2 regions of the Streptomyces sp. NBC_00076 genome follow, and region 1 is predicted to be linked to the other one. Evidence: riboswitches for the same ligand, from Rfam matches in the RefSeq annotation. Region 1 holds a riboswitch; the other holds the start of a gene.
The links. A riboswitch is a leader RNA that binds a small molecule or an ion and turns the genes downstream of it on or off. The one in region 1 is predicted to bind S-adenosylmethionine.

Region 2: it holds a riboswitch for S-adenosylmethionine, as region 1 does, so the genes downstream of both, thrC (threonine synthase) here and OHA64_RS12870 (aminotransferase class V-fold PLP-dependent enzyme) in region 1, are expected to answer to the same signal.

What each region holds. Positions count from the first base shown of each region.
Region 1 covers NZ_CP108242.1:2,811,020-2,816,312, reverse strand. Annotated here, with positions in the region: gene OHA64_RS12880 (cytochrome bc complex cytochrome b subunit) at 1-318, shown strand, start outside; gene trpD (anthranilate phosphoribosyltransferase) at 458-1,522, shown strand; SAM riboswitch class IV at 1,594-1,710, shown strand; gene OHA64_RS12870 (aminotransferase class V-fold PLP-dependent enzyme) at 1,888-3,249, shown strand; gene OHA64_RS12865 (Lrp/AsnC ligand binding domain-containing protein) at 3,323-3,604, opposite strand; gene OHA64_RS12860 (rhomboid family intramembrane serine protease) at 3,601-4,344, opposite strand; gene OHA64_RS12855 (hypothetical protein) at 4,638-4,877, shown strand; gene OHA64_RS12850 (NYN domain-containing protein) at 4,912-5,293, shown strand, end outside.
Region 2 covers NZ_CP108242.1:4,840,258-4,845,550, reverse strand. Annotated here, with positions in the region: gene OHA64_RS21850 (trehalose-6-phosphate synthase) at 1-756, opposite strand, end outside; gene OHA64_RS21845 (glucosyl-3-phosphoglycerate synthase) at 877-1,821, opposite strand; SAM riboswitch class I at 2,009-2,149, shown strand; gene thrC (threonine synthase) at 2,167-3,450, shown strand; gene OHA64_RS21835 (MoaD/ThiS family protein) at 3,564-3,839, shown strand; gene OHA64_RS21830 (cold-shock protein) at 4,270-4,476, shown strand; gene groL (chaperonin GroEL) at 4,926-5,293, shown strand, end outside.

The sequences.
Region 1 (5,293 bases):
GGCCTCCAGCGCCGCGACAAGGACAAAGTGCTGCACGGCCGCGAGTCGGGCATCATCAAGCGTCTGCCGCACGGTGAGTTCATCGAGGTGCACGAGCCGCTCAGCCAGGAGCAGCTGCACACGCTCACCGCGCACGAGCAGTACGTGCCGGCCCAGATCGGCCCGACGGTCGACGAGAACGGCGTGGAGCGCAAGGTGAAGGGCTCCGAGAAGCTGCGCGCCAAGCTCAGCGAGGCGTACTACGGCGAGGAGGGGCAGATCCCCAAGCCGAGCGTCGAGGAGTACAAGGAGATCACCAGCGGCCACGGCCACCACTGATCCACCGCGTCGCCACACCACGGCAAGGGCCCCCGTCCGGTCTTCGGACGGGGGCCCTTCGCCGTGCCCGGCGCTGGATAGGGTGGAGCCGACGAGAAGAACGGTGTCCCGGCGTACGGGACCGAACCAGGAGCGGCTTATGAGCGCTGTGACCCCCGCTGGAGGCGGCACCGCGGCGGGCCGTTCCTGGCCCGAGGTGCTGAGCGCGCTGCTCGGCGGCCGGGACCTGAGCGCCGGTGACACGGCCTGGGCCATGGACCGGTTCATGAGTGGCGAGGCCACGGACGCCCAGATCGCGGGCTTCATGGTGGCGCTGCGGGCCAAGGGTGAGACGGTCGAGGAGATCACCGGTCTCGTCGACGCGATGTACGCGCACGCGCAGCCGCTGGACATCCCCGGACCGGCCGTCGACATCGTGGGCACGGGCGGCGACCGGGCCAAGACGGTCAACATCTCGACGATGTCCGCCATCGTGATCGCGGGCACCGGGGCGAAGGTCGTCAAGCACGGCAACCGGGCGTCGTCCTCGGCGAGCGGATCCTCCGACGTGCTGGAGAAGCTCGGCATCAACCTGGACCTGTCGCCCGAGGGCGTGGCCCGGGTGGTGGAGGAGGCCGGGATCACCTTCTGCTTCGCGGCCAGGTTCCACCCCTCGATGCGGTTCGTCGGCGCGGTCCGGCGGGATCTGGGGATTCCGACGTCGTTCAACCTGCTCGGCCCGCTGACCAACCCCGCCCGGGTCACCGCCTCGGCGATCGGCTGCTTCGACACCCGGATGGCGGGGCTCATCGCCGGTGTACTGGCCGAGCGCGGCTCGTCCGCGCTGGTGTTCCGCGGCGACGACGGTCTCGACGAGCTGACCACCACGGCCACCTCCCGGGTGTGGATCGTGCGCGACGGCAAGGTCACCGAGGAGGCCTTCGACCCGCGGCACGTCGGCCTCGAACTGGTGCCGGTGCAAGCGCTGAGAGGCGCCGACCCCTCCTACAACGCCGAGGTCGCCCGCCGCCTCCTGGACGGCGAGAAGGGGCCGGTACGGGACGCCGTCCTGCTGAACTCGGCGGCGGCGCTGGCGGCGCTGGAGCCGACCGGGGCGCCGCTGACGGAGCAGATCCGGGCCGGCATGGACAAGGCCGCGGAGTCCGTCGACTCCGGTGCGGCCAAGCGGACGCTGGAGCGCTGGGCGGCGGCCAGCAACGCCTGACGACGTGGCGATGTCCCGCGATCCGGACACGGGTTGCGGGACCACGATCACTCACGTACGTTTTTGCACCAGGTCATGAGTGACAGTCATGAGGCCCCGGCCGACTGTCCGGCAACCCTCCGTCCGTGGCGGGGTGCCCCGGGTGAAGACCAGGCCGCAGGCAGCGAGGTCTGCGGCAAGCGCGGACCCCTCGCACTCTTCCGAGTGAGCGCACCAGGGGTCCTGGTCGTCGAGGAGCCTTCCGTGAGCCAGCGAATGCGATAGGGCCGCAGAGCCCCGCCTCCGCACCCCCTTTTTCACCTTCACCCACGCTCGAGCCGTACCCGCTCGCGTGGGAACTCAGCTGCCACTCACGGGAGTTCGCCATGTCTGTCCCCACCGCTGTCGCCGCCCAGTCCGTTTGTGCCCCTCTGCCTGTTCTGGGTAGCGATGTCACCGTTCCGCTCGTCACGGGTGGCGAGGTGACCTACGCGGCGCTCGACTACGCGGCCAGCGCGCCCGCCCTGCAGCGCGTCTGGGACGACGTGGCGGCCTACGCGCCCTACTACGGCAGCGTGCACCGCGGCGCCGGCTACCTGTCCCAGCTCTCCACGGACCTCTTCGAGAACGCCCGCGGGACGGTCGCCGAGTTCCTGGACTGCCGCGCCGACGACCAGCTGGTCTTCACCCGGTCCACCACCGACTCCCTCAACCTCCTCGCCGCCGCGCTTCCGGCCGACTGTCAGGTCTTCGTCTTCGAGACCGAGCACCACGCCTCGCTGCTGCCCTGGCAGCACGCCCGGGTCAGCTACCTCGACGCCCCGCGCACCCCCGAGCAGGCGGTGGCCACCCTGGAGCGGGCCCTCGCCGAGCGGGACCCGCACGGCCCGGCCCTGGTCTGCGTGACCGGCGCCTCGAACGTCACCGGGGAGCTGTGGCCGGTACGGGAGCTCGCGGCCGCCGCCCACGCCCACGGCGCCCGGATCGTCCTGGACGCCGCTCAGCTGGCCCCGCACCACCCGGTCTCGGTGCGGGACCTCGACGTCGACTGGATCGCCTTCTCCGGGCACAAGCTGTACGCCCCCTTCGGCTCCGGCGTCCTGGCCGGCCGGGCCGACTGGCTGCGCGCGGCCGACCCGTACCTCGCGGGCGGCGGCGCCAGCCGCAAGGTCACGCGACGCGAGGACGGGGGAGTGGACGTGGAGTGGCACGAGAGTGCCGCCCGGCACGAGGCGGGTTCGCCCAACGTCATCGGCGCCTACTCCATCGCCGCCGCCTGCAAGGCGCTGACGGAGGCCGGCTTCGACACCCTGGTCGAGCGCGAGCGGTACCTGATCGAGAAGGTCCGCACCGGCCTCGCCGAGGTGCCCGAGGTCCGGGTCCTGTCCCTGTTCGGGGACGACGCCCCCCGGGTCGGCGTGATCTCGTTCGTCGTCGACGGCTGGAACAGCTCCCACTTCGCCGCCGCGCTCTCCGCCGAGTACGGCATCGGCGTCCGCGACGGCCTCTTCTGCGCCCACCCGCTGGTCCGCACCCTGCTCGGCAGCGAGCCCCAGACCCAGGGCGAGTGCGGCGCGCCCGAGGCCGCGCCCGGCGAGAAGTCGTTGAACGCCATCCGCGTGAGCTTCGGCGCGGGCACCCCGGACGAGCATGTGGAGCGCTTCGTCACCGCGGTGCGGGAGCTCGTGCGGGAGGGCGCGAAGTGGCGGTACCGGACGGAGGACGGCCGCTGCGTGCCGGCCGTCTGAGAAGCGTTCCGCTCTGGGGCCTGAGGTTCCGTAGGGCCTGGGGCGCTGGGACGGTGAGGCGGTGTTCAGTGGGTCAGGAGTCCAGCCCGATCGCGAACGCCGCCTCCAGGTCGTGCTGCGAGTAGGTACGGAACGCCACGTGCGTGTCCGTGCCCTCCACGCCGGGGATCTTGCTGATCCGGCCGGGGATGACCTCCGCCAGGTCCTCGTGCCGCCGCACCCGCACCATGGCGATCAGGTCGTACGTCCCGGTGACGGAGAAGACCTCACTCACGCTCTCCAGCGAGGCGATCGACTCGGCGATCTCGGGGATCCGGTCCACGCTGGTCTTGATGAGCACGATCGCGGTGATCACGGCTGGTTCTCTCCCTCGGGAGCCGGAGCTGGGGCGGATCTCACTTTAGTCCCACGTCCGAACCGCACCCACGCGTAACCGAACCCCAGCCCGAACCCCACCAGGTGGGCCAGGTACGCCACCCCCGGCCCCCCGGCCGCCTGGCCCGCCGCCAGCCACTGAAGGGCCGCCCAGAAGGGGAGGACGACCCAGGCGGGGAAGCGCAGCGGCAGGAAGAAAAGGAAAGGCAGGAGACTGGTCACGCGGGCCCCGGGGAACAGGTACAGGAACGCTCCGAGGACCGCCGAGATCGCCCCGGACGCGCCGACCAGGGACTGCTCGGAGTCCGCGTTGGCGGCGGCGTAACCGAGCAGGGCGAGGTAGCCGCAGCCGACGTAGAAGAGGGTGAACTGGACGTGGCCCATGCGCTCCTCGGTCATCACCCCGAAGACGTAGAGGAAGAGCATGTTGCCCAGCAGGTGCACCCAGCTGCCGTGCACGAAGAGGGCGGTGGCGGGCGTGAGCGCGGCTCGCGGTGACCCCTCGAACAGCTCGGTGGGGAGCACGCCCCAGCGGTGGAAGTAGGCCCGCTGCGCGGTGAGCAGCGTGTCGCCGGAGCCGTAGGCCGGATTCAGGCCGGCGGCCGGACCGATCAGGAAGAGCAGACAGCACAGTGCGATCAGCCCGTAGGTGACCGGTGCCGGTGACCTACGGACCGATCTGCGCGCCCTGCCGACTGTCTCGCTCCAGGTTCTGATCATGGACACAGAGCATGACGCAAGGGGACACAACGGGAGAGACCGCCTCGCCGCCCTGGACGGCCGAGCGGCGAGTCCTCGCCAGGCCGTAGGGTAACGAGCCACACGTACCGGGAGACTCCGGCGCGTCGTCGACACTGGAAGCACCCAGAAATACCGGCACCATAAGTACTGACATCAGAACTGACATCAGAACTGACATCAGTACTGACATCGGAAGTGCTGACTTCGGAAGTACTGACGTCAGAACCACCGGCACCACACGTACCGACACCAGAAGGAAGCGAACAGTCACGATGACGGTTCCCCTGCCGACCACCACGACACGGTGGCGCTGCACCCTCTGCGGCAACCTCACCCGCTTCGATGTGACCCGCTCGTCGAAGGTCGTCGAGTACGTCCACCTCGATCTGGCCGGAGAGCCGAAGGTCGAGGAGCGTGACGTGGTGAGTGAGACGATCGAGTCGGTGCGTTGCCGCTGGTGCAACGCCGTGGACCAGGTGGAACTCGTGGACAGGCCGGGCGCCGGCTCCTGACGGGAGCCGGCCCCGCACAGGCATTGGGGTGACGATGGTGGAGAGCACGGGCGGGGGGCCGGCCGACGGCGCCGCTGAGGTGCTCGACCGTCCGCTGCCCGACGGCGTGCGCCGCCGGGTCGTGCAGATCGTTTCCGACGGTTTCGGCGGGCTGACCGTCGCGGAGCTGCCGGCCCAGCTCAGGCAGTACGCCCGGTTCGCGCCGAACCGGCGCGCCAAGTTCGCCGGCAATGCCATGGCCGCCGCCCTGGAGACCGATCCGCTGTTCCGGCAGCGCATCGGGGAGAAGTTCAGAGAGGCGCAGCCGGAGTTGTCCGGCGCCCTCGACTCCGGCTCGCCGCCCCCGGCCGCGGACCCGCTCGACGTGGCGGCCGCGGCCTATGTGCTGCGGCCCACCGACTGGGTCAAGCTCGTGA
Region 2 (5,293 bases), 2.0 Mb from region 1:
GTCGACGTCCGCCTCGTGCGCCCGCTTCCGCAGGAAGTCCGCGTCCGCGCCGAGACCGTGCACACCGATCCGGGTGCTCCCGAGCCCCCCGGCGAACTCCTCGGCGCACGCGGTGAACGCGTCCGCCCAGCGGTGGGTCAAGAAGCCCAGCCGGTCGGCGCCCAGCATGCCCCGCAGGACCTGTTGCCCGATGTCGTCCGGCAGCATCCGGAAGTACTCCGGCGGCGCCCACGGCGTGTGCGAGAAGTGGCCGATCCGCAGGTCCGGGCGCAGTTCCCGGAGCAGGCCCGGGACCAGCGTCAGGTGGTAGTCCTGGACCACGACCGACGCGCCCTGCGCCGCCTCCTCGGCCAGCGCCTCGGCGAAGGCCCGGTTGTACGTCTCGTACGACGCCCACTGCCGCCGGAACTCCGTGTCGAAGACCGGCTCCAGCGGGGTCTGGTACAGCATGTGGTGGACGAACCACAGCACCGAGTTGGCGATGCCGTTGTACGCGTCGGCGTGCACGTCGGCCGGGATGTCCAGCATCCGCACGCCGTCCTCGCCGACCCCGCGCCGCACCGCCTCCCGGTCGCCGTCACCCAGCGCCGAGCACACCCACAGGGAACCCGCGTCCGAGCCGATCGCGGACAGCCCCGAGACCAGCCCGCCGCCGCCCCGTTTGGCGTGCAGCGAGCCGTCCTCGCGCACCTCGTACGAAACCGGGCCGCGGTTGGACGCGACGAGTACCTGAGCAGCACCGCTGGTGGAGGCCATACGCCACAACCTAGCCCGGCCCGGAAACGCTCAAACGTACGGATGACCTTCGCCACGGACCGTAGAAGCACGTACTACGGTCCGCGTCACACGGCGATGGCATACGACGGCACACCCGCGTCAGGCGACCTTCCGTGCCGTGTACTCCGCGATCTCCGCCATCGGCGGGCGCTCCTCCGTGTCGACCGAGTAGGTGCGTGGCTCGAAGCCGTCCCCGCTCCGTTCGAACTGGGTGAGGGAGGGCCGGATGAGGTGGCCGCGGGCCAGCCGGAGCTGGGCCGTGCGGTAGATCGCGGCGGACATGCGGCCCAGCGCCTGTCCGTCCTGGTGACGGTGGATGCGCACGCCGATGTCGACCTGGGCGAGGGCGTCGAGGCCCACCAGGTGCAGGGAGTCGACCAGCATGCCCAGCTCGATGCCGTACCCGACGGGGAACGGCAGCTGTTCGAGGAGGGAGCGGCGGGCCGCGTACTCACCGCCCAGCGGCTGGACGAAACCGGCCAGCTGCGGCCAGTGCATGTTCAGCAGTGGGCGGGCCATCAGTTCGGTGACCCGGCCGCCCTGACCGGCGGCGCCGCCCAGCGGACGGTCGTACATGCCCTTGACCAGGTGGACCCCGGGGTCGGTGAGCAGCGGGCCCACGATCCCGGAGACGAAGTCCGAGGAGAACTCCTTCAGGTCGGCGTCGATGAAACAGACGATGTCGCCGCCGGTGACGAGGAGCGAGCGCCACAGCACCTCGCCCTTGCCGGGGACGGTCGGTATGCGGGGCAGTATGTCGTCGCGGTGGACGACTCTCGCCCCGGCCGCGGCTGCCACCTCGGACGTGCGGTCGGTCGATCCCGAGTCCACGACGACGATCTCGTCGACGAGCGGGACCTGCTGCATGAGGTCGTGACGGATCACGGCGACGATGTCACCGACCGTCTCCTCCTCGTTCAGCGCCGGCAGCACCACGCTGACCGACTGGCCCGTGGCGCGTTTCGCTGCCAGGATCTTGTGGAGCGGGCGATCGGTCTTCGACCAGGAGCGGGTGCTCAGCCAGCGCTCGACTTCATTCAGCACAGTGCGCGGCTCCTCTGCGTTCTCTCGGCGAGCTGCTGTCCATGGCCTCGTGTGGGCCATGTGATCCATCTCGCGGTTCGGACGGCTATCTCAACTGTCCTGGCCTTCGGTTACAGTCTTGAACAACGCGGATGACCATCGCATGTCGGGGGTCGCCGCCTCGTTTCACCGATCAACAACCACATACCGCTCATCCAGAGGGGCAGAGGGATACGGCCCGATGAAGCCCCGGCAACCCTCCAGTCGGTTCTCGTCACCAGCGAGGCTCCCGACTAGGGAAGGTGCCAAATCCGTCTCACGGCGAAGTGCGTCGTGAGGAAGATGAGGAGAAAGGGCCTCGCCTCCATGGCTGTGCAGACTGATGCAAGCACCACGAACACCGTAGACCTCGGCCCCGCCGCAGCGCTGAGCTGCCGCGAGTGCGGTCACCGCGTGCCCCTCGGCCCGGTCTTCGCGTGCGAGGAGTGTTTCGGCCCGCTCGAGATCGCCTACGACTTCTCCGCCTACGACGCCGAGGAGCTCCGCAAGCGGATCGAGGCGGGCCCCGCGAACATCTGGCGTTACGCGCCGCTGCTGCCCGTCCCGGCGGACGTGGCCGACAAGCCCAACATCAACCCCGGCTGGACCAAGCTCGTCAAGGCCGACAACCTGGCCCGTGAGCTGGGCGTCGACGCCGGCAAGCTGTTCGTCAAGGACGACTCGGGCAACCCGACGCACTCCTTCAAGGACCGGGTCGTCGCCCAGGCCATCGAGGCCGCCCGCGTCTTCGGGTTCACCACCCTGTCCTGCTCCTCCACCGGCAACCTCGCCGGTGCGGTGGGCGCCGCCGCCGCCCGGGCCGGCTTCCGTTCCTGCGTGTTCATCCCGCACGACCTGGAGCAGGGCAAGGTCGTCATGGCCGCCGTCTACGGCGGAGAGCTCGTCGGCATCGAGGGCAACTACGACGACGTGAACCGTTTCTGCTCCGAGCTGATCGGCGACCCGGCCGGCGAGGGCTGGGGCTTCGTCAACGTCAACCTGCGGCCGTACTACGCCGAGGGCTCCAAGACGCTGGCGTACGAGATCTGCGAGCAGCTCGGCTGGCAGCTCCCGGACCAGCTGGTCGTGCCGATCGCCTCCGGCTCGCAGCTCACGAAGATCGACAAGGGTCTGAAGGAGCTCATCGAGCTCGGGCTCGTCGAGGACAAGCCGTACAAGATCTTCGGTGCGCAGGCCGAGGGCTGCTCGCCGGTGTCCGTCGCCTACAAGGCCGGGCACGACGTGGTCCGGCCCCAGAAGCCGAACACCATCGCCAAGTCGCTGGCGATCGGCAACCCGGCCGACGGTCCCTACGTGCTCGACATCGCCCGTCGCACCGGCGGTGCGGTGGAGGACGTGAACGACGAGCAGGTCGTCGACGCGATCAAGCTGCTGGCGCGGACCGAGGGCATCTTCGCGGAGACCGCGGGTGGCGTGACGGTGGGTGTGACGAGGAAGCTGATCGAAAACGGTCTTCTCGACCCGGCCAAGACCACGGTGGTGCTCAACACCGGCGACGGGCTCAAGACGCTGGACGCGGTGGCGGGAACGGGGCTGACCGCGACCATTCGTCCCAACCTGGAGTCGTTCCGTGAGGCCGGGCTCGTCTGAGAGGTAGTCGTCCGTCTGCGGGCCGGTGCGGCCGGTCGCGCCCGCGCGACGGCAGCCGCACATCCCACACAGCCCCGCGCCCTAGGCCAGTAACCCCGACCGGAGGTCACATCGTGAGCGTCAACGTCCGCATCCCCACCATCCTGCGCACCTACACCGGCGGCAAGGCCGAGGTCGCCGCCGAGGGGGGCACCCTCGGCGAGGTCATCGCCGACCTGGAGAAGAACCACACCGGCATCGCCGCGCGCGTTCTCGACGACCAGGGCAAGCTGCGCCGGTTCGTCAACGTGTACGTGAACGACGACGACGTCCGCTTCGAGCAGGGTCTGGAGACCGCGACCCCGGACGGCGCCGGTGTCTCCATCATTCCGGCCGTCGCCGGCGGCTGATCATTACCTTCGGTAACTTCAGTTACCGAGCGTTCATCGAATTGCCCCCTCCGTAAGAGAAGCGGAGGGGGCAATTCAATGTGGTTGAGCGCGGTACAGTTGGGGAAGGCGCCGCCGTTTTACAGGTCGGCAGCCTTGATTTCTTCCTTACGCCCGACAAGATGTAGCCAAAGTGTGCGCCTCTTTCGTGGCTTTTGTGTTCTTTGTGGGGTCCGACTTGCCCCGAATTCAGGTGAATTCTCACCACATTCCGGATCGCTCGCGTCCAGAATTCTCGTCCGATTGACCTGTTGCAGACGGCAGTTGGGCGGATACATTCGGCCGCGGTCGACGCGTTCCGGCGCACGCCCCCAATCATGTGGGGGGTGAGGTCTGACCCGGATCCATGAAGTGTGGATCTGTGCAAGGGCCAGTAATAGGGGAGTTAGGCATGGCTCAGGGCACCGTCAAGTGGTTCAACGCGGAGAAGGGGTACGGCTTCATCGCGGTCGACGGTGGTGCGGATGTTTTCGTCCACTACAGCGCCATCCAGATGGACGGGTACCGCACCCTGGAAGAGGGGCAGCGGGTCGATTTCGAGATCTCACAGGGTCAGAAGGGGCCGCAGGCGGACATGGTTCGTCTGGCGACCGGCTGAATCGCGCCGGGTAAGCAGCGACGTTCTTCTGTTCTTCTTCGAAGGGCTCGCACCTCTCACGGGGTGCGAGCCCTTCGGTGTGTCCGGGTGCGGGCCGGCCGGTGTGTCGGGGTGCTCGCCCGGAGCGTGTCCGGGGCGCGGCGGGCCGCCCTCGGGGCGCGGCCGTCGGACGCTGTTCACCTGCGGATCCTTCCGAGGCGCTTGCGCCCGCCCGTCGCCCGACCACCACCCCTCAACGAGCACTCGCTTCGCGAGTGCGCCTTGCACTCTCGGGGGGCGAGTGCTAATCATTGGCGTTAGCACTCTGAAGGTGAGAGTGACAAGAAGGACCGAGTCGGTGAGGCCCGCAGGCCAGGTGGGGCAAGGAACCACGAGGCATGCGAGCCGTCCGTCGCGGGCGCGGGCGCGGTCCGAAGGAATCACCCCCAGTCCTGGAGGGACCACTTCACATGGCCAAGATCATCGCGTTCGACGAGGAGGCACGGCGCGGCCTCGAGCGCGGCATGAACCAGCTCGCGGACGCCGTCAAGGTGACGCTCGGCCCCAAGGGTCGCAACGTCGTCCTCGAGAAGAAGTGGGGCGCCCCCACGATCACCAACGATGGTGTCTCCATCGCCAAGGAGATCGAGCTCGAGGACCCTTACGAGAAGATCGGCGCCGAGCTGGTCAAGGAAGTCGCCAAGAAGACGGACGACGTCGCCGGTGACGGTACGACCACGGCGACCGTTCTCGCCCAGGCCCTGGTCAAGGAAGGCCTGCGCAACGTAGCCGCCGGCGCCAACCCGATGGCCCTCAAGCGCGGTATCGAGAAGGCCGT